Regions from separate parts of the Pseudoalteromonas sp. APC 3893 genome, predicted to be linked through region 1. Evidence: predicted binding sites of a transcription regulator. Region 1 holds the regulator's gene; each other region holds the start of a gene.
The links. Region 1 encodes sigma-54, which starts transcription at its own class of promoters, with help from an activator protein. Its sites were predicted from a motif close to GTTGGCACGNNNNTNGNNT; they were not measured.

Region 2: the regulator sigma-54 is predicted to act here: its motif matches at 1,101-1,119, upstream of QMA12_RS10155 (YggN family protein).
Region 3: the regulator sigma-54 is predicted to act here: its motif matches at 1,157-1,175, upstream of QMA12_RS02825 (EF-hand domain-containing protein).
Region 4: the regulator sigma-54 is predicted to act here: its motif matches at 1,010-1,028, upstream of QMA12_RS12600 (BON domain-containing protein).

Annotation. Positions count from the first base shown of each region.
Region 1 covers NZ_JASDCD010000011.1:135,255-137,463, forward strand. The annotation lists gene hpf (ribosome hibernation promoting factor) at 1-150, opposite strand, end outside; gene QMA12_RS13670 (RNA polymerase factor sigma-54) at 181-1,677, opposite strand; gene lptB (LPS export ABC transporter ATP-binding protein) at 1,746-2,209, opposite strand, start outside.
Region 2 covers NZ_JASDCD010000006.1:145,815-148,023, forward strand. The annotation lists gene QMA12_RS10150 (PLP-dependent aminotransferase family protein) at 1-192, shown strand, start outside; gene QMA12_RS10155 (YggN family protein) at 255-1,052, opposite strand; gene QMA12_RS10160 (PA3496 family putative envelope integrity protein) at 1,445-1,633, shown strand; gene QMA12_RS10165 (glutathione peroxidase) at 1,685-2,173, opposite strand.
Region 3 covers NZ_JASDCD010000001.1:616,809-619,017, forward strand. The annotation lists gene xthA (exodeoxyribonuclease III) at 1-346, opposite strand, end outside; gene QMA12_RS02820 (exonuclease III) at 584-1,015, shown strand; gene QMA12_RS02825 (EF-hand domain-containing protein) at 1,221-1,742, shown strand; gene scpB (SMC-Scp complex subunit ScpB) at 1,891-2,209, shown strand, end outside.
Region 4 covers NZ_JASDCD010000010.1:57,255-59,463, forward strand. The annotation lists gene QMA12_RS12595 (FAD-dependent monooxygenase) at 1-565, shown strand, start outside; gene QMA12_RS12600 (BON domain-containing protein) at 640-969, opposite strand; gene srmB (ATP-dependent RNA helicase SrmB) at 1,292-2,209, opposite strand, start outside.

The sequences.
Region 1 (2,209 bases):
TGCTTTTTGGCTTAGCTTTTCTACGTCTAAAATGACGTGCACGTTGTTTATATGATCAAAGTGCCTTTCAAGCTTTGCAAACTTATTGTGTACATAGTCTCTAAGTGAATCGGTAATTTCTACGTGACGACCAGTTAAATTCAGTTGCATAAGCATTTTCCTTCTTTGTTTTTTTACGCCTTAAATCAAGCTCTTTCTTTGATTTGACGGTGGAATAGCCAGTGACTCGCGATATTTTGCGATTGTACGTCTAGCTACTTTGATACCTTGCTCTGCCAATATATCTGCAATTTTGCTATCACTCAATGGTTTCGCTGAGTTTTCTGCGCTAATTAATTTTTTTATTAATGCACGGATCGCTGTAGACGAACATTCCCCACCGTTTTCAGTGCTTACATGACTTGAGAAAAAATATTTTAACTCAAAAATTCCTCTTGGGGTGTGCATGTACTTTTGCGTGGTAACCCGTGAGATGGTTGATTCATGCATCTCGACCATTTCAGCAACATCGTTTAATACCATAGGGCGCATTGCTTCGGGACCATGTTCAAAAAATCCCTGCTGCTGTTTAACGATGCAGTTGGTTACTTTGAGTAATGTGTCATTACGGCTTTCTAAACTTTTTATAAACCATTTTGCTTCTTGCAAGTGTGAACGAATAAACTGGCTGTCGCTACTCGATTTAACCGAGCGAGACATAGCCGCATATTGGCTGTTTACTCTAATTTTAGGCATGCTATCGGGATTTAACTCAACAATCCAACGGCCTTTAATTTTCTTTACTGAGACATCTGGAATAACGTATTCAGATTCTTCACGTACGATGCTATCCGCAGGCTTTGGGTTTAGACTGTGGATGAGTGTCATCACTTCTTTAAGCTCATCTTCCTTAAGCTTAGTCTTTTTCATCAAAGTTCGGTAGTCGCGGCTGGCTAATAAATCGATATGTTCAGTTAAAATCATTTTTGTTTCGCTAATCCAAGGAGTTGCGGGGTCAAATTGATTTAGTTGAATACATAAACATTCTTGCAAGCTACGTGCGCCAATACCAATTGGGTCAAACAACTGAATACGTTTTAGAACCGCCTGAACTTCATCAAGCTCAATTTCTTCTTCGTTATTATCTTTATTTAGGCTTTCAGCAATGTCTTCACAGCTTAAGGTTAAAATACCTGAATCGTCGATAGCTTCGACAATGGCAATCGCAATCGCCTCGTCGGTCGGACTAAATGGGGTTAGCTGTAACTGCCACATAATATATTCATGCAAGGTTTCGGTTGAAGCCCCTTGATAAATAGATTCATCTTCAGGCATCGGGCCTGATGAGCTGGCAGGAGCGGCGCTCATGTACTCATCCCAGGTCACATCCATAGCCATATCGTCACTTACTGTGTCTTTATTAAGTGCTTCACTGCTTTCTTGTTCGTATTCGCTTGGTGTCTCATCGGCAGAAGCACTTACTGTGACGTCTTCGGTATCTTGTTTTTGTTCATTTTTGCCAGCCGTTTCGTCACCAAACTCTTGCTCTTCGACTTCAAGCAGTGGGTTACTGTCGAGTGCTTCTTGAATTTCTTGCTGGAGATCCAATGTACTTAACTGCAATAAGCGAATTGCTTGTTGCAGTTGTGGAGTCATTGTAAGTTGCTGGCCCATGCGCAGCTGGAGTGATTGCCTCATTTATCTCTAACAATCCTTTTATTGTGTTGTCATAATTTAGTTTAGCAGATAGTTAGCTGAGCGTTGCTTTATAGCCTAAATTGCTCACCCAGATATACATCGCGAACTGTTTGGTTGGCAAGTACATGCTCAGGAGTTCCTGACGCAATTAACTCCCCATGAGAAACTATGTAGGCTTTTTCACAAACATCAAGGGTTTCTCTTACATTATGGTCGGTTATTAGTACACCGATGCCACGGTTTTTAAGGTGCTCGATAATCTTCTTTATATCTAACACTGAAATGGGATCAACACCAGCAAAAGGCTCATCTAACAGAATAAATTTAGGATTTGCGGCTAAAGCACGCGCAATTTCAACACGGCGGCGTTCACCACCTGACAATGCCATGCCTTGACTATCACGAATGTGTTGAATGCTAAATTCATCAAGTAGGCTATCCAAAGCTTCTTCACGGGCTGTTTTGTTTAGTTCTTTACGGGTTTCTAAAATCGCCATGAGGTTTTGGTAAACGGTCAGCTTACGGAAAATAG
Region 2 (2,209 bases), on a different contig from region 1:
AAATGTTATGACAGCGTCAAATTGTTTCATTTGGCATTAGATGAAGGGATCAGTATTACCCCAGGCTATATTTTTTCAGCGACTAATAAATACCGTAACTGTATTCGTTTAAGTTATGGCCTACCGTGGAGTGATCGCTTGGAGCAAGCAATTAGTAAATTAGGTGAGCTGTTACATTTGGCTAAAAAGTAAAAAAGCAGCAGGGGCTGTTAAGACCAATGCTGCTAAAGGGATATAAAATTTTATATATTGATTTAATTATTTTGCTTATAGCTAAATAGTTGGTAACTTTTAAGTTCTGGAACCAGTTGTACGAGTTGCTGCTCTTGTTCTGCAATGGTTGAAAAGTTACCACATAATGCATCGGCACGCTTTTCAAGTTGATTAGCTTGTAACTCTACTTTTTGTTCTATTTGCGCACCCATGTTTTCCATGCGTTGCTCAAGCGCTTGCATATCGCCGCCAGAACCCATTAATTCAGAGCCTAGTGCCATTAATATACTGCCCATTGATTGCATCATAGCCGACTCTACAGCGCTTTCGATTTGCTCATCAAAGTGGCTTTCAAAGTTTTCACCAAACTCATTGAAGCTTTGCTGACCCATTACAAAGGCGCCTTGCTGATAGAATGTATTCTCTACTTCAACTTCAATGTCGGCCATTAATTCATTTATACTATCAAAGCCTTGAATGTTAAACGCGCTAGCGACTTCTTCAATGGCGACACCCGCTATTTTTACGCCCTCAAGCGCAATATTTGCAACTTCAGGAAGTTGGCTACGTAAGCTGTCTGAGTAATCACTGATTGCTTGGCGTTGCTCGCTATCAAGCGCTAGTGTTTGGCCATCAATTAGCAGCTCACCATTATCACTAAAAACCATACTGTGATTATCAGCGGTAAAAATTTCTAACTCACTTGGTTTGATACGCACATCATTTTGAAATTCGACTTCACATGAATCACCACTAAATGAGATATTTGTATCGTGATCGTCATGAGCAATTGCACCTGTAGCAATAAATAAAGAGCCGACTAATAGTAATTTTTTCATTTTTGTAATCCTGCTAAGTGTTGAATTTAACTTTTGTTGATAAAGAGATATCAAGTTTGATGCCAATAATATAAATCGATTAAAAACAATGCTTTAATTGTTTTTAATGCAATTTGATATAATTTAAAAATTTAGAGAAACACTATAAATTAGTCATTTTGACTAAAATATTTAAATGCATAAAAGATGTTTATCGTTTCGATAAAAAACTCTCACTTTCCAGAATTCAAATTAAGCGCTATTTATTCACATTACTGACATACCTTCTTTATAAGATAGAAGGGTGGCTGTATTTGATGCTTTTTCATACAAGGAAATGGCACTAAACTTTTTAACTTTATCAATGCTTATATCAAATTAGCATTGGTCTCAAACACTTTATGGAGTGGGTTGTGGGTAAGACATTTAGTTATGATGCGCTAGATGATGATTTTGTTGAAGACGAGTATGAAATGGTTGGGCGCAATCAACACGACAAGAAGAAGCAAAAGGTGAAAAAAAAGTTGGAAGACTACCTAGAGCAAAAGCGTTTGCGTAAAAACTTAGGTGATGATGACTTTGATGAGTATTTAAATCACTAAGGGGATTTAAATAGGCTGTTAGTTAATACAAACAGCCTTTTACTATCTGAGCTAGCTTTTGTTCTGTAAAGCTTTCGCTATGGTGCTTTCTATTTGCTGTGGTTTAGTAAACGGGGCAAAACGTTTTATTGCGTTACCTTCTTTACCTATTAAAAACTTGGTAAAGTTCCACTTTATTTTACGGGTTAAAAAACCAGGTAATACAGACTTTAAATGCCTGAACACAGGGTGTGCGTGTTTGCCGTTGACATCTACCTTGCTCATTATTTGAAAATCGACACCATAATTAATTAAACAACCTTGTTTAATTTGCGTTGCATCACCGGGTTCTTGCTTACCAAATTGATTGCAAGGAAAGCCAATGATCACTAAGCCTTGCTGATGATATTTTTCATGTAATGCTTGTAAGCCAGCATATTGCGGGGTAAAGCCACATTGGCTAGCAGTGTTAACCACAAGCACAACTTTTCCTTCAAAGTTATTAAATTCAATAGATTGCCCTTGCAGGCTGGTGGCGCTAAGCTGATAAAAGTCATTCATGTTGAAGATTTTTTTATTTTTGTTTGTTAAAGTTTA
Region 3 (2,209 bases), on a different contig from region 1:
TATCACCTTGTGGGAAGTAGCCATTCATAACCGTTAAGTCTCGGCCATTTTCTTGTGAAACGGTTACACTGATCATACGTTTTTGTGATTCATCAGTATCAGTAGCAAAACCTTTAAATACTGACTTAGGCTCACTCTTACAGAGCATAGCTACACCGTAATGAGCTTTTTGGCCATGAAAGTAAACGTGGTAACCCATTTTTTGTACATCATCTAAAGGGAAAGCTTCATCATGTACTTTGATTTCTTGCAAACCTATAACATCAGGTTGATGTTTATCAATAATTGCTTGAAGTTGGTGAAGTCGGGCGCGAAGCCCATTGATGTTAAATGAAATAACTTTCATATTATTGGCCTAAAGTGCATATTTATTTGCGACAAATTCTATCATTAAAATGTCGATGGTACATGCGATTATTTGGAAATATAGTTGGACTAATGTTGAACAAATGATGATTAAAGATTAAGCATTGTTAAACTTGAATTAATTAAAAAATTAAATTGATTATTCAGTTGATCTGATTTTTTTGTATATATAATGCGCGAAATTCACCCGTTCACTCTATATTCATACAGGTAAGTCATGAAAAAACAGCTTTTAACTTTATTCGTTGCAATAGCTTCACTCTCTCACGTTGCTCAAGCAGCTCAGTACTTCAGTGCTGATAAAAAAATTGAATCTCAACTTTGCTCAATTAGTGCAAACGAAGGTTTTTCTGCCGCACGTAAAGTAGCTCACCAACATGGTATTTTTATCTCTCGTCACTCACAAAGTATTTTATGTAACGGTCAAGACATTCGTGATATTGCTAAAAAAGAGAGTGACAAAAAGCGTAATGTAAAAGTTGTAGAAGTATTCGCCACCAATGATCAAACTGAAACTCAACTTTGTGTTACTGCTGTAAAGCAAGGTCTTACACCTGTGCGTGAAAAAATTGGCAACTTAAACTCATTACGCTGTAATGGTGAGCCAGTAACTGATTTTGTTAAGCGTTATCAAAATGCAGCAATATAACGGTTAATTATTGTAAAGAAGCGCTGATTAGCGCTTTTTTTATGTCTGCAATTTTTACAAAAGTTGTGCAATGATTTTACAGCCTTATTCTATTAGTGAAATTGTTTTTAGTTAACTGATTGATAATAAAGTATTTATAGAGTTGGCGCAGTCCTTGTATTATTTCATTTGAATTTGATTTTTATTTATTACAAGGAAACGTCTTATGAAAAAGTTAACACTTGCATCAACTATTTTGGCCGCTCTAACTCTAAGCGCATGTTCAGCGAATTCTTCTCTTGCAAAAATCGATAGTGATTTTGGTAGCTTAGACAACGATGATGATGGCTATATTTCTAAAGTCGAAGCTGATGATGACGATATTTGGGAGCATTTTTCAAACATCGATACCAATATGGACGAGCAGATTAGCCGCAAAGAATTTGCAAATTACACTCACCTAAATACAGGTAAAGTTGCAACAGACAGCGAAGTAACTGAGTCAGCATTTAAGGCAGAAATTGCAAAGTTTGATCCGATTGAAAGTGATTTTAAGTCATTAGATAACGATCGTAATGGTTATATCTCAGTCGTCGAAGCAAACGATGACGATATTTCAAATCACTTTGGTTACATGGATCGCAATAAAGATAAGCGTATCAGCAAAAACGAATTTGTCACTTATATCAAAACTCATGGTAGTGGCGTTGCTGAAGATGAAGCTCTTGAAATGATAAAAAATAGCTAATTTTATTTTTAGTGATATTAATGCCAGCTTTATGCTGGCATTTTTGCTTTTTTAGATAATAAATTTTCCAACCTAGCTAATGTTCTGTCATAATATAACGCTCATAATATCCAACCTTTAGCGCGTCTATTCTTAAATGGTTATTTAAATGGCAACAAAACGAATTAGTGATGAGCAACTGATTGAAATCATTGAAGCGGCAATTTTTGTTGCAGGTAAGCCGTTAAGTAAGCGGCACCTTAAAGAAACCGTTTTAAGTGAATTAAGTGTATCGATGTCGCGAGTTAATGATGCTATTGATCATATTCAAATTCATTATCAAACGCGGGGTATTCGATTAGTTGAAGTCGGCAGTGGGTATCGGTTTCAAGCCTGTGCAAGTTTAGCTCCATGGCTGAGTAATTTATTTCAAGAGCGAGCGCCTAAATATTCTCGTGCGTTATTAGAAACACTGTCACTAATTGCAT
Region 4 (2,209 bases), on a different contig from region 1:
ACGCCAGGTATTCTTACCTACTGGGCCATTAGCATTTTTACCTCTGACAGATAAACACACGCATTCAATTGTTTGGTCAACGAGCCCTGAGCATTGTCAGTCCCTATTAGCGATGGATGATGCTGATTTTAATAAAGCGGTTATGGCTGCACTGGATGGTCAATGTGGTTTATGCGAGATACAAAGTCAGCGTGCTGCATTTCCACTTAAAATGCGTTACGCCCAGCAATGGGTTGCAGGTAAAGTGGTGCTCATCGGCGATGCTGCACATACAATTCACCCCCTCGCAGGGCTTGGGATGAATTTAGGCCTGAAAGATGCCAGTTATTTGATTGAATTACTCAGTGAGCAAAATACAGAGTTTGCCAGTGATCGCACCTTGCGTGATTACGAACGCACCCGCAAGCTCGATGCGCAAAAGCATATTGCTATGATGCAAGGTTTAAAAGAGTTATTTGCAGGTACTCACCCAGTTAAAAAGTTGATACGCGGTGTTGGTTTGAGCATGGTTGATAACCTAGGGCCGATAAAACATCTTTTTGCCAAACAAGCGATTGGTAAATAAAAGCAGCGGCGTGTATAAAAAAAAGAGCGCCAATGGCGCTCAACAAGGGGAGTGTAATTCTTTAAAATCGGTATTTATTCTTCTAGCTCAACGAGCATTTTATTTTCTATGATCTCTATACCTTGAGTGTTCTCGATAAATTTTTGCGCAAGGGCACGTTCAAAACCGTTGCTCGCGATGCCATTTAATTCAATTTTGTTACCTATCACGGTTAAGTTTAGCTGTGAGAGGTTTAAGTTTGGGTTGTTAAGTAACTTGTTAACTGTAAGCTGTTGTAAAGTGGGTTGAGTTGAAGCGCTACTGACCATAATACTGCTTGGCGCTGCACTCACTTGCGTTGCACAGGCAAGTAAAAAAACACAACTAAGCGATATAAGTGATACGGTTAATTTGAAGCGGTTCATGATTTCCCTCAAGCTTGCTTAATTAAAGATATATTCTTAATTACAAATACCATTCCAATAATTAACACATTGAAAATTAAAAGGAATAAGTTATGCTTTTGTTGTTTTACTCGTTAGTTAGGTATTTTTTACATCTAAATAAGTAAAAAATTCTTTATTAATGAGAACTTTTTATAGTGCTGCTTACTAAGAAAGTGTGAAAAGTAATCAGATCTAACTTTGAGCTAGGTTTTTTCGAGATGATTAGGGTGGAGTTCGGGGCACGCTGGGAGTGATAAAAAGCCGAGGCTCATTGAGGCTCGGCTTATCGTTTTATAAAAAGCTACTTCTTTTTCTTCACTTTTGCCTTCGCCTTTTTACGGGCTTTAATTTTAGCTGGATCTTTTAGTTTCTTGACTGGCATTTTAGCTTCTTTATGCTGTGGCTCAATGCCTTTTATTACGCGGCGTTTAAGTTTTTGCTCAGTGTAACGCTCAACCTTAGCTAAAACGGCCACATCGTGCGCTTCCACTAATGAAATCGCGATGCCTTTTTTACCTGCGCGACCAGTACGACCAATACGATGTACATATACGTCGGCGGTACGTGGCATATCAAAGTTAATGACATGGCTAATGTCAGCTACATCAATACCGCGTGCGGCAACATCTGTTGCAACCAAAATTTTGGTACGGCCACTGTGGAAGTTTTCCATTGCTTTCATGCGTTTGTCTTGTGGCATTTCGCCACGTAACCAGGCTGCTTTTACCCCGTTGTTGGTGAGTTCACCAATGAGGGTTTCAAGGCGCTCTCGAGTTTTAACAAACACAATTGCTTTGCTGACATCTGGGCCATTTAAGGTATTAACTAATAGCTCAAGCTTATGATGGTAGTCATCGGCTAAATGTACCCATTGATGGATCTTAGCTTTTTCTTTACGTGACGACTCTGCTTCAAGCAGTGCCGGATCATTTAAAATACGCTCTGCGAATTGCTCTACGCTGTCGCCTTCAAGTGTTGCTGAAAATAGAAAGCACTGACGACGGTTTTTAGCTTCATCACAAATGCGCAGCATTTCTTTACGAAAGCCCATATCTAACATACGGTCTGCTTCATCTAAAATAAGCATCTCAACATTTTCAGCATGAAAGTTTTCTGTTTCTAAGTATTCCATTAATCGCCCAGGGGTAGCGATTAAGATATCGTTATTTTTTTCAAAAATTTCTTTATGCGTGCCGTAATTAATACCGCCTGTAACCAC